DNA from 4 places in the Stenotrophomonas sp. GL_111 genome. Region 1 is predicted to be linked to each of the others. Evidence: predicted binding sites of a transcription regulator. Region 1 holds the regulator's gene; each other region holds the start of a gene.
The links. Region 1 encodes FliA, which starts transcription of late flagellar genes. Its sites were predicted from a motif close to TAAAGTTTNNCNNNCNNNGGCCGATAA; they were not measured.
Positions count from the first base shown of each region.

Region 2: AC3IPM_RS13955 (HDOD domain-containing protein) is a predicted target of FliA. The motif match lies at 1,878-1,904, and genes of this name have one in related genera.
Region 3: AC3IPM_RS06135 (methyl-accepting chemotaxis protein) is a predicted target of FliA. The motif match lies at 1,496-1,522, and genes of this name have one in related genera.
Region 4: AC3IPM_RS17455 (methyl-accepting chemotaxis protein) is a predicted target of FliA. The motif match lies at 2,053-2,079, and genes of this name have one in related genera.

Region 1 is NZ_CM174421.1:2,026,990-2,030,628, forward strand. It holds gene AC3IPM_RS09305 (chemotaxis protein CheA) at 1-454, opposite strand, end outside; gene AC3IPM_RS09310 (protein phosphatase CheZ) at 459-1,073, opposite strand; gene cheY (chemotaxis response regulator CheY) at 1,073-1,465, opposite strand; gene AC3IPM_RS09320 (RNA polymerase sigma factor FliA) at 1,482-2,228, opposite strand; gene AC3IPM_RS09325 (MinD/ParA family ATP-binding protein) at 2,225-3,112, opposite strand; gene AC3IPM_RS09330 (AAA family ATPase) at 3,099-3,639, opposite strand, start outside.
Region 2 is NZ_CM174421.1:3,118,132-3,121,770, forward strand. It holds gene AC3IPM_RS13950 (phospholipase D family protein) at 1-644, shown strand, start outside; gene AC3IPM_RS13955 (HDOD domain-containing protein) at 690-1,778, opposite strand; gene AC3IPM_RS13960 (Glu/Leu/Phe/Val dehydrogenase dimerization domain-containing protein) at 2,118-3,215, shown strand; gene AC3IPM_RS13965 (S8 family serine peptidase) at 3,316-3,639, opposite strand, start outside.
Region 3 is NZ_CM174421.1:1,349,449-1,353,087, forward strand. It holds gene AC3IPM_RS06120 (hypothetical protein) at 192-590, shown strand; gene AC3IPM_RS06125 (hypothetical protein) at 894-1,178, shown strand; gene AC3IPM_RS06130 (hypothetical protein) at 1,236-1,409, opposite strand; gene AC3IPM_RS06135 (methyl-accepting chemotaxis protein) at 1,555-3,639, shown strand, end outside.
Region 4 is NZ_CM174421.1:3,935,983-3,939,621, forward strand. It holds gene AC3IPM_RS17455 (methyl-accepting chemotaxis protein) at 1-2,024, opposite strand, end outside; gene AC3IPM_RS17460 (LapA family protein) at 2,220-2,717, shown strand; gene AC3IPM_RS17465 (arylamine N-acetyltransferase family protein) at 2,815-3,636, shown strand.

The DNA.
Region 1 (3,639 bases):
CTTCGAACTCGTCATCGGTGATCAGCTCGCCGCTGAGGGGGGCAGCCACGGCGGCGGCCGGGGCCGGGGTAGCCGGGCCGTTGACGTCGAACTGGGCGATCAGCTCCGGCGGTGCGTAGCCAGGCTCGGTACCGGCCGACACCGAATCGAGCATCGACTGCAGGTAGTCCAGCGACTGCTGGGCGGCATCGAAGTGATGCGCCTGCAGGGTGGCCTTGCCCGAGCGCGCCATGCCGAGGGTTTCCTCGGCGGCATGGCACAGTTCGACCATGGCCTGGATGCCGAGGAAGCCGGCACCGCCCTTGAGCGTGTGGAAGCCGCGGAACACCGCATTGAGCTGGTCGCTGTCCTGGGGCGACTGCTCCAGCGACACCAGCTGTTCGCCGAGGCGATCCAGGATCTCCTGGGCCTCGAGGATGAAGTCGGCAGCAATATCGTCTGGAACAGCACTCATAGGATTACAGCCCCAGATCCGAAAGCAGGTCGTCGGCGTCCACCTGCGACACCTGATGGCGGTCCAGCCCGGACACGGCCGGGCCGGCCAGGCCGTTGTCGCGCTTGTGCGCGGTGTCATCCTGCGGCGGCAGGCCGAGCGCACCAAAACCTTCGTGGACCCGGCGCACGATGCCGACCACACGGCGGATGATCTGCCCGGTCAGGTCCTGGTAGCTCTGGGTCAGGGCGATTTCGGTGAGGTTGTGGCGGATCCGGTCCAGCTGCTGGTCCTGGTCGGGGGTGAGCCCGTTGGCGCGCAGCTGTTCGGTCAGCGCCCGGCATTCCTCGGCCAGGTCCAGGGTGCGGTGGGTGGCCTGTTCGGTCATCGCCACCACGTGGTCCAGACGCGCGCAGGCATCGTCCAGCTCGCCGGCTTCACTGGGCAGGCTGGGCAGTTCGCCCAGCGCCTGGCCCAGCTCGCGGGCAAGCCGGTTCAGCCCGGCCATCATCGGCTGGGTACGCAGTGCGGCCAGCGCGTCGATCTCCTGGCGCCAGCCGGCCTCGTCACCGCTTTCCAGCGCGGCCAGGGCGTCCTGCAGGCGCTGCACCAGCGCGGATTTGTCGCTGAGGGTTTCCATCAGGCGCTCGCCGCCAGACGTTCGAAGATCTTGCCGAGCTTTTCTTCCAGGGTCTGCGCGGTGAACGGCTTGATGATGTAGCCGTTGACGCCGGACTGGGCTGCTTCGATGATCTGTTCGCGCTTGGCTTCAGCGGTAACCATCAACACCGGCAGGGTCTTGAGCTTGGCATCGGCGCGGATCGCCTTGAGCAGGTCGATACCGGTCATCACCGGCATGTTCCAGTCGGTGACCACGAAATCGAACGGCTGGCTCTGCAACAGCGCCAGCGCGGCATGCCCGTCCTCGGCTTCGGCCGTATTGGTGAAGCCCAGATCGCCCAGCAGGTTCTTGACGATACGACGCATGGTCGAAAAATCGTCGACGATCAGGATACGCATGTTCTTGTTCAAAGCACTTTCCTCGGTCTTAATTGTTTTCGAGGCCGGCGTCGGCCGCCTCGAAGATCTTCAGTCGGCCACGCAGGCGCAATACCGCCTGGCCATGGATCTGGCAGACGCGCGACTCGCTGACACCGAGTACCGCGCCGATCTCCTTCAGATTCAGTTCCTGCTCGTAGTACAGCGACAGCACCAGCTGTTCGCGCTCCGGCAACAGCCCGATCGCGTTGCCCAGCTCGCGGCCGAATTCGCCGCGCTCCAGCACCTGCTGCGGGGTCGGGCCACCCTGGGCGACGGTATCCAGTTCGCCCTGGTCTTCAATCCGTGATTCCAGGCTGAGTACCTGGCCGCGTGCGGCGTCTTCCATCAGGCGCAGGTAGTCGGGCAGGGGCATCTCCATCGCCGCGGCCACTTCGGTGGCGCTGGCGGCGCGGCCGGTGCTCTGCTCCAGCCGACGGATGGTGGAGGCAGCGTCGCGGGCACGCCGGTGTACCGAGCGCGGCACCCAGTCGCCACGGCGGATCTCGTCGATCATCGAACCGCGGATGCGGATCGAGGCATAGGTTTCAAACGAGGCGCCCTGGTCGGCGTCGTAGCTGCGCGAGGCCTCGATCAGGCCCATCATGCCGGCCTGGATCAGGTCATCGACCTCGACACTGGCCGGCAGGCGCGCGGCCAGGTGGTGGGCGATGCGCCGGACCAGGTCGGAGTGCTGGGCAATGCACTCGTTGGCGGCGGTGCGTTGCACCTCTTTGTATTGTGCGGCGCCTTTCATGCGGTCACCCCGCGTTGCTTGAGGATGCGTTCCAGGAAGAATTCAACGCCACCGCGCGGCTCGGTCGGGGCCTGCCAGCGGGCGGTACGGCGGGCGATCTCGATGATCGCCTGTGCGGCCGGGCTGGACGGGTAGGCCTTCACCACCGGCTGCTGGCGTTGCACCGACAGGCGCAGCCAGTCGTCCTGCGGCACGCAGCCCAGGTAGTTCAGCGAGACATCGGCGAGGAACTTCTCGCAGACCCGGCTCAGCTTCTCGTACAGCACGCGGCCCTCGTTGGGGTCGCGCACCATGTTGGCCACCACCTGGATGCGGTCCACCCCGCGCTCGCGCGAGAGCACCTTGATCAGGGCGTAGGCATCGGTGATCGAGGCCGGCTCGTCGCAGACCACCACCACGGTGTCCTGGGCGGCCTGGCAGAAGGTCAGCACGCCGTCATTGATGCCCGCCGCGGTGTCCACCACCATGATGTCCAGCTCGCGCTCCAGTTCGGAGAACACGTTGACCAGGCCCACGTGCTCGGCCGGGGCCAGCTCGGCCATGTGGCGGCGACCGGACGCGGCCGGCACCACCAGCACGCCACCGGGGCCTTCGATGATGACCTCCTCCAGCGTGCAGCGCCCGGCGACCAGGTCGGCCAGGGTCACCTTGGGCTGCAGGCCCAGGATCACATCGATGTTGGCCAGGCCCAGGTCGGCATCCAGCAGCAGGGTGCGTTTGCCCATGTCGGCGAGCGCCACGGCCAGATTGGCCGAAACGTTGGTTTTGCCCACGCCGCCCTTGCCGCCGGTGACGGCGATGGTGCGGACCGGGCCCAGCGGCTGGCTACGGGTAGCCGACAGCGGGAAGGTCTTGGTCAGCTTGGCGTACTCACGCGACGGCATGGTTCAACTCCGGGTTGCAGGGCATATCGGCCGCGCGGCGCAAATCTTCAAGGCGAAGTACAAGATTGGCCGCACTGGCCCGGTGCAGGTCTTCAGGAACGTCCTGGCCATCGGTGACCCAGGTGATCGGCAGGCGGTGGTCCACGGCCACCGACAGTGCGCTGCCGAAGCGGCCGGTTTCATCCAGCTTGCTCAGCACCACACCCTGCGGGTTGGCGGCGCTGAAGCGGCGGACCACCTCGTCCATGTCGCCGAAACTGGTGTTGGCCGGCAGCACCAGCAGGGTGCGGATCTGCTCGGCGGCGCGCAGCCACTGCAGCTGGGCGGCCAGGGCACGGTCGCGCGGGCCCAGCCCGGCGGTGTCGATCAGCACCAGCTTGTAGTCCTTCAGACGTTCCAGCAGCTGGTTCAGGTCGCTGCCGCTGCTGGCCTCGTGCACCGCGATGCCGAGCTGGCGGCCGAAGCCGTACAGCTGCTCGCGGGCGCCGATGCGGCCGGTATCGGTGGTGACCAGGGCGACATCGCGG
Region 2 (3,639 bases), 1.1 Mb from region 1:
AGCACCGGCGCGACGACCAGGCCGACTGGCTGGTGACCCGGCTGGCGCGGGAGTTTCAGGCGACCCGTGACAAAGCCCTGCTGATCTCGCCCTACTTCGTGCCCGGCGAGGACGGCAGCCGTGGCCTGGGCGGCATGGTCCAGCGCGGCGCGACGGTCGGGGTGATCACCAATTCGCTGGCGGCCAACGACGTCGTCGCCGTGCACGGTGGTTACATGCACTACCGCGCGCCGTTGCTGCGCAGTGGCGTGCACCTGTACGAGCTCAAGGCGCGCGGCTACACCGACAGCGGTGGGCTGTTCGGCAGCAGCGGTGCCAGCCTGCATACCAAGGCCTTCCTGCTCGACGACCGTCGCGGCTTCGTCGGCTCGTTCAACCTGGACCCCCGCTCGGCGTACCTCAACACCGAGATGGGCGTGCTGTTCGATGACCCGGTGCTGGGCGCGCAGCTGCGCGAAGAGTATCTGCGCCTGGCCGATCCGAAGCAGAGCTACTGGGTGACCCTGGATGCACACGGCAACGTGCGTTGGCTGGACCGCGCTGCGCAGCCCCCGCAGCTGCTCGACCGCGAACCGGACACCTCGTTCTGGCGGCGCGCCAGCGCACGGGTGATCAGCTGGTTGCCGTTGGAATCACAGCTCTAGTCCGGCACGGCCGCCACGCCATGCATGGCGTGGCGTTACCTGTGCTCAGGGCTCATCGGCGTCCTGGGTTTCCACCGCGCGCCCGTGCAGGCGCCGCCAGATCCATTGCAGCGCATGTGGCGGCGTGGCGTGCTGCTGTTCCAGCAACGCCAGCGCCTGGGCCTGGCCGATCCGCCCGTGCCTGCACAACAGGCTGGCCGCCGCCGCCGCGCGGGCGAAACGCAGGCTCGCCGCCAGCCCGCCCTGGGCCTGCTCGCCGTCGCGCAGCAGGGCTTCATGCACGGCGGCAGGCAGCTCCCAGGCGGCCGCAATCCGGCTGGCCACGGGCAGCGTCCAGGCATCCAGCAATGCGGTGGCCAGCGCCGGCGACGGCGTGGCATCGCCCTGCTGGGCGCAGGTATCAAGCAGGTGGCGCATCACCAGTGCTGCGCCCAACCCCTGGGTCAGGCCCAGCCACTGGGCGGCGAAGCCATCTTCGTGGGTGACCAGCCGCGCATGATCGGCGGCCGCGCGCGAGGCCAGCAGCGCATGCTCCCAGATCACCGTGCCGAACTGCGGAAACGCCTCGCAGTGCAGCTGCATCACCGGCTGCACCAGCACCGCGCTGATGATCTGGCGGATGCCATCGGTGCCGACCAACGTCACCGCGCGCTGCAGGCTGTCCACCGGGCGCGCCTGCAGCCGGTACACGGGGCTGTTGGCGATGCGCAGCAGATTGCCGGTCAGTACCGCGTCCTGGCCGATGATGGCGGCCATCGCACGCGCCGAAGCGTCGCTGTCGTTCACGGTCTGGATCAGCTGCGGCAGCAGCTGCGGTCGCCGTGGCAGGTGCCGCGCCGACCAGTCCTGCGACTCCAGCGCGGCCACCACCGCATCGTGCAGCGCAGTCTGTTGCGGATCCGACGCCGCCCCCCGCCCGCCTTCACGCACGGCCAGCGCCAGGGCGTGCAGGCCCGCCTGCAGATGGCGGTCGCCACGCTCGTCCGGCGCGATGGCTGGCAGGGCCTGCCCGGGTGCCGGTGCACGCGCCTGCACGCCCGCCGGGCGGGTGCCCGGCGTACGCAGACGCCGCCACACCCCCAGCACGACGCCGGCGGCCAACAGCCCCGCACCTACGGTGATCACCGACGCCATCAGCGCGATTGCCTGTACACACGGCATCGCGCCGGTGTTGTTGCCACTGCACCCACGTTGTTCATCCTGGCCATGCCGGTGCCGCGCACCGTTGCCACGGCATCGGCGCGATCTTCAGCAACTTTAATGCGGATGCCACCGGCGCAGGCCCCGCCGCGATCCGGCCGCCCTGCCCGGCCCCCGGCGGCGATGCTGACAACACCCTGCGGCGGAATGCACTAGAATGGCGCCGCGCGACCCGTCCCCCCGATCAGACGACGTCGCTTTTTTTGTTTTACACCCTACCTTTTGCTGGTGCGTTCGCCGCTGTTCGCCACCGTTCGCACCATCGGAGCTTCCATGTTATTTGAAACCCTCGAAACCACCGGACACGAACAAGTGGTGTTCTGCCACAGCCGCGATGCCGGTCTGAGGGCGATCATCGCCATCCACAACACCACCCTGGGCCCGGCCCTGGGCGGCGTCCGCATGCGGCCCTACGCCAGCACCGAAGAGGCCCTGGCCGATGCGCTGCGGCTGAGCCGGACCATGACCTACAAGAACGCCCTGGCGGGGCTGAACGTGGGCGGCGGCAAGGCGGTGATCATCGGCGATCCCAAGCAGGACAAGAGCGAGGTGCTGTTCCGCGCGTTCGGTCGCTACGTCGATTCGCTGGGCGGCCGTTACATCACCGCCGAGGACGTCGGCACCGATGTCAACGACATGGAAAACATCTACCTGGAAAGCGAATACGTCACCGGCGTGCACCAGGTGCATGGCGGCTCGGGCGACCCGGCGCCGTTCACCGCCTACGGTGCGCTGCAGGCGCTGATGGCCACCATGCAGCACAAGCTGGGCCACGAAGAAGTGGGCAAGACCAGCATCGCGGTGCAGGGCCTGGGCCACATCGGCATGGAACTGGTGAAGCTGCTGCGCGACCGGGGCGCCAAGCTGTTCGTCACCGACCTGGACAGTGCGCTGGTCGAGCGCGCAGTCACCGAATACGGCGCCGAAGCGGTCAAGCCGGACGATATCTACGACGTCAATGCCGACATCTTCGCGCCGTGCGCGCTGGAGGGTGCCATCAACCCGCAGACCCTGTCGCGGCTGAAGTGCAAGATTGTCTGCGGTACCGCCAACAACCAGCTTTCCAGCCTGGAAATGGGCGATGAGCTGCATGCGCGCGGCATCCTGTATGCCCCCGACTACGCAGTGAACGCCGGTGGCGTGATGAACGTGTCGCTGGAAATCGACGGCTACAACCGCGAGCGCGCGATGCGGCTGATCCGCAGCATCTACCACAACCTCGGGCGCATCTTCGCGCTGTCCGAGCGCGAGGGAATCGCACCGCAGCGGGCGGCCGACCAGATCGCCGAAACCCGCATCCAGGCGATCGGCAAGCTGAAGATGCCGCTGGGCCGCACCACGCCGCGACTGGGTACGCTGCGCGGCAACTGATCGCCGCCTGTCACCTGAAATGCAGAAGGGCGCGATTGCATCGCGCCCTTCTGCGTTGTGGTGCCTCGCCAGCCTCAACCGGCGACACGCACGCGATGGCTCAGAACGCCGTCGAGTAGCGCAGCGCGACCTGGCTCAGATCGCCCCGCGGCCCGAAGCGCTGGTCGTAACCCAGCGCGAGGCGGCTGTTGCGGCTCAGCCACGACTCCACCGACACCCCCAGCAAACCGCCCGAACGCGCCGGTTGCAGGCCCGCCATCGGCGCCCATGCATCGACGCCCACGAAACTGGCGTCCTGGTCCAGGCCACCCGTGGACAGCAGCTGCTGCCATTCGGCATAACCGCGCAGCGACCAGCTGCCCCACTGGTGTTCGGCACGCACACCGGCCAATGCCTGGCTGCGGGTGCTGAGGTTGCCGGTGGT
Region 3 (3,639 bases), 680 kb from region 1:
CGGTCACCTCGTGATGGGACGGGGCCGAAAGTGAGGCTGGGAAGCCCTGGCGGATCGCACCAAGGGGGCGACCAAGGGAGCTGATTGGGAGGCGGCCTCGGGGTAGTCTCTTTCCACCAGGACAGGATTTGCGCCCAGTGCCGCATCGGGCCTGTCCCAATCAATATTCAGGGCAAACGGAGGAGCCGCTCATGGATGCCGAAAAGGCAGTTGGATGTACCTTGCTTCGGACATGGGTGCGTCGGATCCTATCAATTGTTGTCGGGACATTGATGCTGGCGTGCAGTGGCTACTATGGTGAACAAACGCTCAAGCTCGAACATGTGCAATTCTTCAATGCCCGGCAAACGCAACCGGGGGAGCTGCGAATATCTGGAGTCGCAGTACATAGTTCACTTTCCGTGCAGCGCATAGAGAGTGTGCTGGGGGGGCGAGAGATTCAGGTGAGGGTGGTGCTTGTTCCGGCAAAAAAGGGATTGTCGGGAAGTTTCGCGTACGTTGCTGTCTTGAATGACACCGTTGAAAAAGTGACGTTTGGAGACGAACGCACCCTGATCTGGACGCGGGAGCGAGGCGCTATTGGACGCTAGCGGAGCCAATGCCTGGCCTGACCTTTCCCCTGCAGAACGTATCCCTTGCCGTGTGATGTAACTCCAGCAAGGCCTCGGGGCGCATCAAAGTGCAATGCCGCGTTCTCGGTCGCCGGATGGATCGTACGCAAGCGGGGATGCAGACAACCCCGCTGTACACCACGCTTGCAGTAACCGACGGTGGGGGGAGTGGTGCAGCAGTACACCTATGATCCGTATGGCGTCTCCAGCTCGGCGACAACTGAGTACAGAACGTAGCGAATACAATCGGCTGGGGCCGGCCGGGAAGAGGAGAGGTTTTTGATGAGGGCACAGATGGCGCTGGGGTGGTCATTGCTTATCGGATGGATCGCCGCTCCATGGTTTCTTTGGTGGGCCGCGAATGGGCTGGACAACGTGGTGTGGTTCGTTCTGCACCAGCTTTACTATCTTCCACTCGGTTGTTGGATCGGGAAGCCTTTCTTCATACCCGACTCCGAGGTGATGTTCTTCGTGCTTCCGGCAGGGCGAGTGCTGACAGCACTTTTCTATATTGCCACCGGCGGGATGATCTTTCTTGCCCGCCGCACATGGAAGCGCAAGAGATAGGGCACTGGAACTCCTTCTCTGACGCGGCTTCTGGTAGATCATGCCGACGCCGTAGCGTCAATTCCGGTGGCCCAGCGTAGCGATCTGCTCGCGCAGTTTCATGTTGTGGTCGGGCGAGGGCTCACCACGCCGCGCACTGGCGCTCATGCGCGCAGTGGACAGCGAGCATCGCTCGCTCAACTCCATCTCGACCGTTCCAGGCACCAGCCGCCCCTGCGCCGATTCGGACACTACCTTTGATGTCGGGAGATTCCCGACGGTATGGATGGGTTTGAAGTTAATGAATGTGGGTGGCTTATTACTTTATGGGAACTCCCTAAAGTTTCCCGATGCCGGGCCGTCATCGGATACAGGGCCATCCTTCAAAGGAATTGAAATGCTTGCCTTACGCAAAATGCGCGTCGGAATGCGGCTTGCCGCCGGTTTTGGTCTGTTGCTGCTGATGATCACCGCCACGCTGGCGGTAGTGCTGTATGGAAATGCACAGAAATCGGCCCAGTTCGAGCGCGTGGTCGATGTCAACATGGTCAAGATGCGCCTGTTGAACGATATGCTCGATACCAACAACGCCTTGCTGATGCACCGTCGTCTGATGGTGGTCAAGCGGGGCGAGGGAATTGCCCAGGATCAGGCCGAGGCGGAAAAACTGTCCGGGGCCTATGACCGGATCTGGGATCAATACGTAAAGATTCCCCGCGATGCGACTGGCGACACGCTGGTCGCGGGCATCCAGGCGGCGCGTACCGCCACCGATGCCGCCACCAGTGAACTGAACCAGCAGATGCAGGATGGTGACTTCGACGCCGCTGCGCAGGCACTGTTGCGCGAGCATGGCTTGGCGATGGGCTGGAACCAGGCCATCTCCACGCTGCTGCGGCACCAGGACACCCTGACCAGCCGCAGCCGCGACGAGTACCACGCGATCGAGCGCTGGACGGCCCGGCTGTCGATGGCGATCGGCGCGCTCAGCCTGGTGCTGGGCGGCTTGGCGGCCTGGCTGATCACGCGCAGTTTGACCCGGCCATTGGGCACGGCGGTGCGCCTGGCCGATGGCATCGCCGAGGGGCGCCTGGACAACCGCATCGATGTTTCCGGCAACGACGAAGTGACCCAGCTGCTGGCGGCGATGCAGCGCATGCAGGGCCAGGTGCAGGCGGTGATTGCCGCCCAGGCGGAACTGGCCCGGCAGGATGAGACAGGCAGCCTGAGCTATCGCATGGATGCGAGCGTGTTCCCGGGCGACTACGGGCGGATGGTGCGCGACACCAACGCGCTGGTGGACGCGCACGTGCGCGTGCAGAACCGCCTGATCGAGGTGATGCGCCACTACGCGCGTGGTGACCTGTCGATGGACATGGAATCGCTACCCGGGGAGAAGGCCGCGATCAGCCAGGCGATGGCCGAGACCAAGGCCAGCCTGTCGGCGATCAATGCCGAGATCCGGCGCCTGGCCGGTGCGGCGGCGGCCGGCGATTTCAGCCTGCGCGGCGACGCGGAGCACTACCAGCATGATTTCCGCGAGATGGTGGAAGGCCTGAACCGGTTGATGCAGTCCACCGACCACAACCTGGGGGAGGTGACGCAGCTGCTGCAGGCCATCGCACGGGGCGACCTGACCCAGCGCATGCACGGCGAGTTCCATGGCGTGTTCGCGCGGATGCGTGACCATTGCAATGCCACGGTTGACCAGCTCACTTCGATTGTCGGGCGCATCCAGACCAGTACGTCCAGCATCAACCTGGCGGCCTCGGAAATCGCCTCGGGCAACAGCGATCTGTCGCGGCGGACCGAGCAGCAGGCAGCGAGCCTGGAAGAGACGGCGGCCTCGATGGAGGAACTCACCTCCACCGTGCGGCAGAACGCCGAGCACGCGCGCCAGGCCAATCAACTTGCGATTGGCGCGCACACGGTGGCCTCGCAGGGCGGTGAGGTGGTGGGCGAGGTGGTCACCACCATGGGGGAGATCGAGGCCAGCTCCCGGCGCATTGCCGAGATCATCTCGGTCATCGACGGCATCGCCTTCCAGACCAATATCCTGGCGCTGAATGCTGCCGTGGAAGCGGCGCGTGCCGGTGACCAGGGACGGGGCTTTGCGGTGGTCGCCGCCGAAGTGCGCACCCTGGCGCAGCGTTCGGCCGCTGCCGCCAAGGAAATCAAGGGGCTGATCGAGGACTCGGTGGGCAAGGTCGGGGACGGCTCGGCGCTGGTGCGCAAGGCCGGTGCCACGATGGGTGAGATCGTGGCCTCGGTGCAGCGGGTGACCGACATCATGTCCGAGATCTCGGCGGCCTCGCAGGAGCAGTCGGCCGGTATCGAGCAGGTCAACCAGACGGTGATGCAGATGGACGAAACCACCCAGCAGAATGCGGCGCTGGTGGAGGAAGCCACGGCGGCCGCGCGCGCGATGGAGGACCAGGCAAACCTGCTGGGCGAGGCGGTGGCGGTGTTCCGCATCGTGGCC
Region 4 (3,639 bases), 1.9 Mb from region 1:
ATGCTGGCCACTACCTGCGCCACCGTGGCACCGCCCTGCTGGGCGATCTCGGCCGCATCGATCGCCAACTGGTTGGCCTGCTGCGCCGACGCGGCGTTCTGGCGCACGGTGGCGGTCAGCTCCTCCATCGACGAGGCGGTTTCTTCCAGGTGCGCGGCCTGGCGCTCGGTGCGCTCGGCCAGGTCCTGGTTGCCGCCGACGATCTCACCGGCGGCACCGTTGATCGCGGTGGATGCGTGCTGGATGCGCGCCACGATGTCGCTAAGCTGCTGCACGGTGGCATTGGCATCGTCGCGCATCTGCGCGAACACCCCTTCAAAATCACCCTGCATGCGCACCCGAAGATCGCCCTGGGCCAATGCCGAGAGCAGGGCCTGCAGGCCGGACAGGTTGCCCTGGAAGGTATCCAGCAGCCGGTTGACGCTCACCGCCAGGGTGCGTACGAAGCCCTGCTTGTCGGCCACCGCGATGCGCCCGTGCAACTGGCCGTGGCTGGCTGCATCGACCAGCGCAGCCACTTCGGTTTCCACCGTGGTTTCCAGTGCCCGGCTGCGCCATTCCACCGCCGCACCGAGCAGCTGGCCAGCATCGAGAATCGGATTGACCACCAGCTGGTAGCGCGTGCCGGCATGTTCAATCTCGTGCTCGGCCGTACGGCCCTGGGCCAGCGTCGCACCGATGCGCACGAACACCGGGTGCAGCGCCTGCGCGGGTTGCCCACGCCACTGCGCGTCTTCCAGCCCCAGCTCGGCCTGCAAAGCACGGTTGAGGAAGCCAACGCGGCCTTCGGCATCGAGCACCATCAGCCCGGTCTGCGCGCTGTCCAGCGCCTGCCGGGCGCGGGTGTTGTCACGTGCCACCGCGCGCTCGGCCTCGATGCGTTCACGCAGGCGCTGCTGCATGTGTACCAGCCGCTGGGCCAGTTGGCCGATTTCATCGTGCGGGTTGTGTACGGTCAGCTGCGTGTCCAGCCGGTCCTCGGCGATGTCCTCGGCGAAGCGCAGGGTGTCGGCGATCGGGCGGCGCACCGCGCGCAGCACCAGCAGCAAGGTGGCGATCAGCACCAGTGCTACCCCACCCAGGGTCAGCGCAAACAGCACGCTCATGGTGCGGGCCTGTGCCTGTTGGCGGCCACGCGCGTTTTCCAGTGCCGCCGCCTGGGCACGCGCCAGCTGCTGCAGGGCCGGCGTAATCTGCGCGGCGGTCTCGGCCAGTGACTGTGCCTCCACATCCAACCCGACCCGGGCCGCGGTGTAGGCCAGCAATGCGCTCTGGTAGGTATCCATGTGCGCACGCAGGGTGTCCTGCAGCGCCATCGGCAGCCCGGCAGCGGACAGCGCCAGATCGAACGGCAACTTGGCCTCACTGGCGCGGTCGGTATGCGCCGCATCGCCGCTGAGCAGCAGCAAAGCCTCCTGTCGGCGCATGCCCTGCACCTGGGCCTGCAGCGGCGCCCCTGCATCGGCCTCCACCGCGCTGGCCAGCGCCTGGCCACTGCTGTCCAGCTGCGCGCGCAGCCCGGCGTCGCCCCGGCCCATTTCATCGGCACGTGCGTTCAAGGCGGCGATACCGTCGGCAAACTCACTGGTGCGGGCCGCCAGCGCACGCAGCGCCGCGGCACTGCCGGGATCGTGATGGCCACGCTGCAACTGTGCCAGCGAGGCCTGCAGGTGCTGCTGCGCCTGCTGCAGGGCGTTGCGGTCGGCATCGTCGAAGCTGATGGCGTAGCGGGTCTGCAGGCGCCGCGCATCGGCGACCTGGGTCGCCAGTGTTGCGGCCAGGGCGGCCTGCTGCTGATGGTCGGCGAAGGTGGCGGCGGCACGTTCGCTGTTGTGCCGGGTCCAGGCGTAGACCAGGGCCACGGTGACCAGGCCAAGTCCGCACACCACCAGGCTGGCCTTGAGTTTGCGTGCGACACTGAGCCGCTGCAGCGTTGCTACGCCCGCGTGGACGGCCTGCAGGGAAAGAAACCGCGCGCGCAGGGCGGCGGGCGAGGGAAACGGGCGGCGGGGGACGACCGGCATTGCGTACTCCAGGCGGAATGACGCATCGGTATCGGCCGCTCGACGCGGGACTTTAGCCCCGATATGTCCTCCGGCCGTACGCATCGCCCGGGTGCGCCCGTTGTAACTGGCGCAGACGACGGGACGATGACGATGTGCCACGGATCGCCATGCCGTACCCGCAGCGCTGGCGCGAACACCAAGGCTCACCCATCATTGCCGTTCATCAGCCTTCTCTCCTCCCATCACCGCATGCGCTTTGATTTCTTCGGCTTCCAGGTGGATCCCACCACCCCGCTGGTACGTGTATTGATCGCCGCGTTCGTCGTCGGCTTCATCCTGCTGTTCCTTGTCACCTCCAACCGCAGGGAAGCGAAGCTGCAACAGCGCATCGCCCAGATCGCCGGTACCGATCTGCTCACGGGCATCCGACCGGAGTGGAAACGCAGGCCACAAGATCGCGATCTCTTCCCCGGCAACCTGTGGGCGCAGGGATATCGGCTTTCCGACAGCATGGCGCGCGCACTGATGGACAGCTGCGAGGCGCGCGGCGGGCAACGCATGGCCCCCGACGAGATCGCCATGCGCTACCCGGACCTGGAGAAGCGCATTCTGGTCGACAGCCCCAGTTGCGTGCACAGCCAGGAATCGCCGAAACGGGCCGTGTCGATGCTCAACGACACCCGCTTGACGGTGCACCTCTACGGGCTCTGAGCGCGACGCAGTGTTGCGGATACGACACCCGGACCGGCTTGACCTCAACCACGGTTGAGCTGCCACAGTGGCGTCGGTTCCCCTGGCCTGCCCGCTCATGACAACACTCGACCACACCGCTTACCTGGCCCGGCTGGGGCTGGACGCGCCCCCGGCCCCCTCGCTGGCGTCGCTGGCCCAGCTGCAGCAGGCGCACAACGCGACGTTTCCCTTCGAGACCCTGACCACGCTGCTGCGCGATGCGGTGGCCATCGACCTGCCCAGTGTCCAGCACAAGCTGCTGCAAGAGGGGCGGGGCGGCTACTGCTACGAGCTCAACGGGCTGTTTCTGGCGCTGCTGCAGCAGCTCGGATTCCAGGCGCGTGCACTGGCCGCGCGGGTGCTGATGGACGCCACAAGTACGGCACCCACGGCGCGCACCCATATGCTCTCGCTGGTCACCCTCGAGGGCATCGACTACATCGCCGACGTCGGTTTCGGCGGCAATACGCCGACCGGCCCGCTGCGGCTGGACCAGGACACCGCGCAGACCACCCCGCACGAGCGCTACCGGATCGAACACCGCGAGGGTCAGTACCTGCTGTTGATCGAGGTCGCCGGGCAGTGGCGGCCGCTGTACCGCTTCGACCTGCAGGTGCAGGCACCGATCGATCATGAGGTGGGCAACTGGTACGTGTGCACCCACCCACATTCCACGTTCCCCGGCCAGCTGCGGGTGGCCCTGGCCGGGCCGGGCTGGCGGCGCACGCTCGGCAACGGCAGCTACGCGGTGCATCGCCGTGGCGAGCCCAGCACACGGCGGGCGCTGGTCGATGTCGATGACGTGTTGCAGGTACTGCGTGCCGACTTCGGCATCAGCGTACCCGCCCACCCACGCCTGCGTGACGCGCTCGCCGCGTGGCTGCGTGGCGCGGCGTAAGGC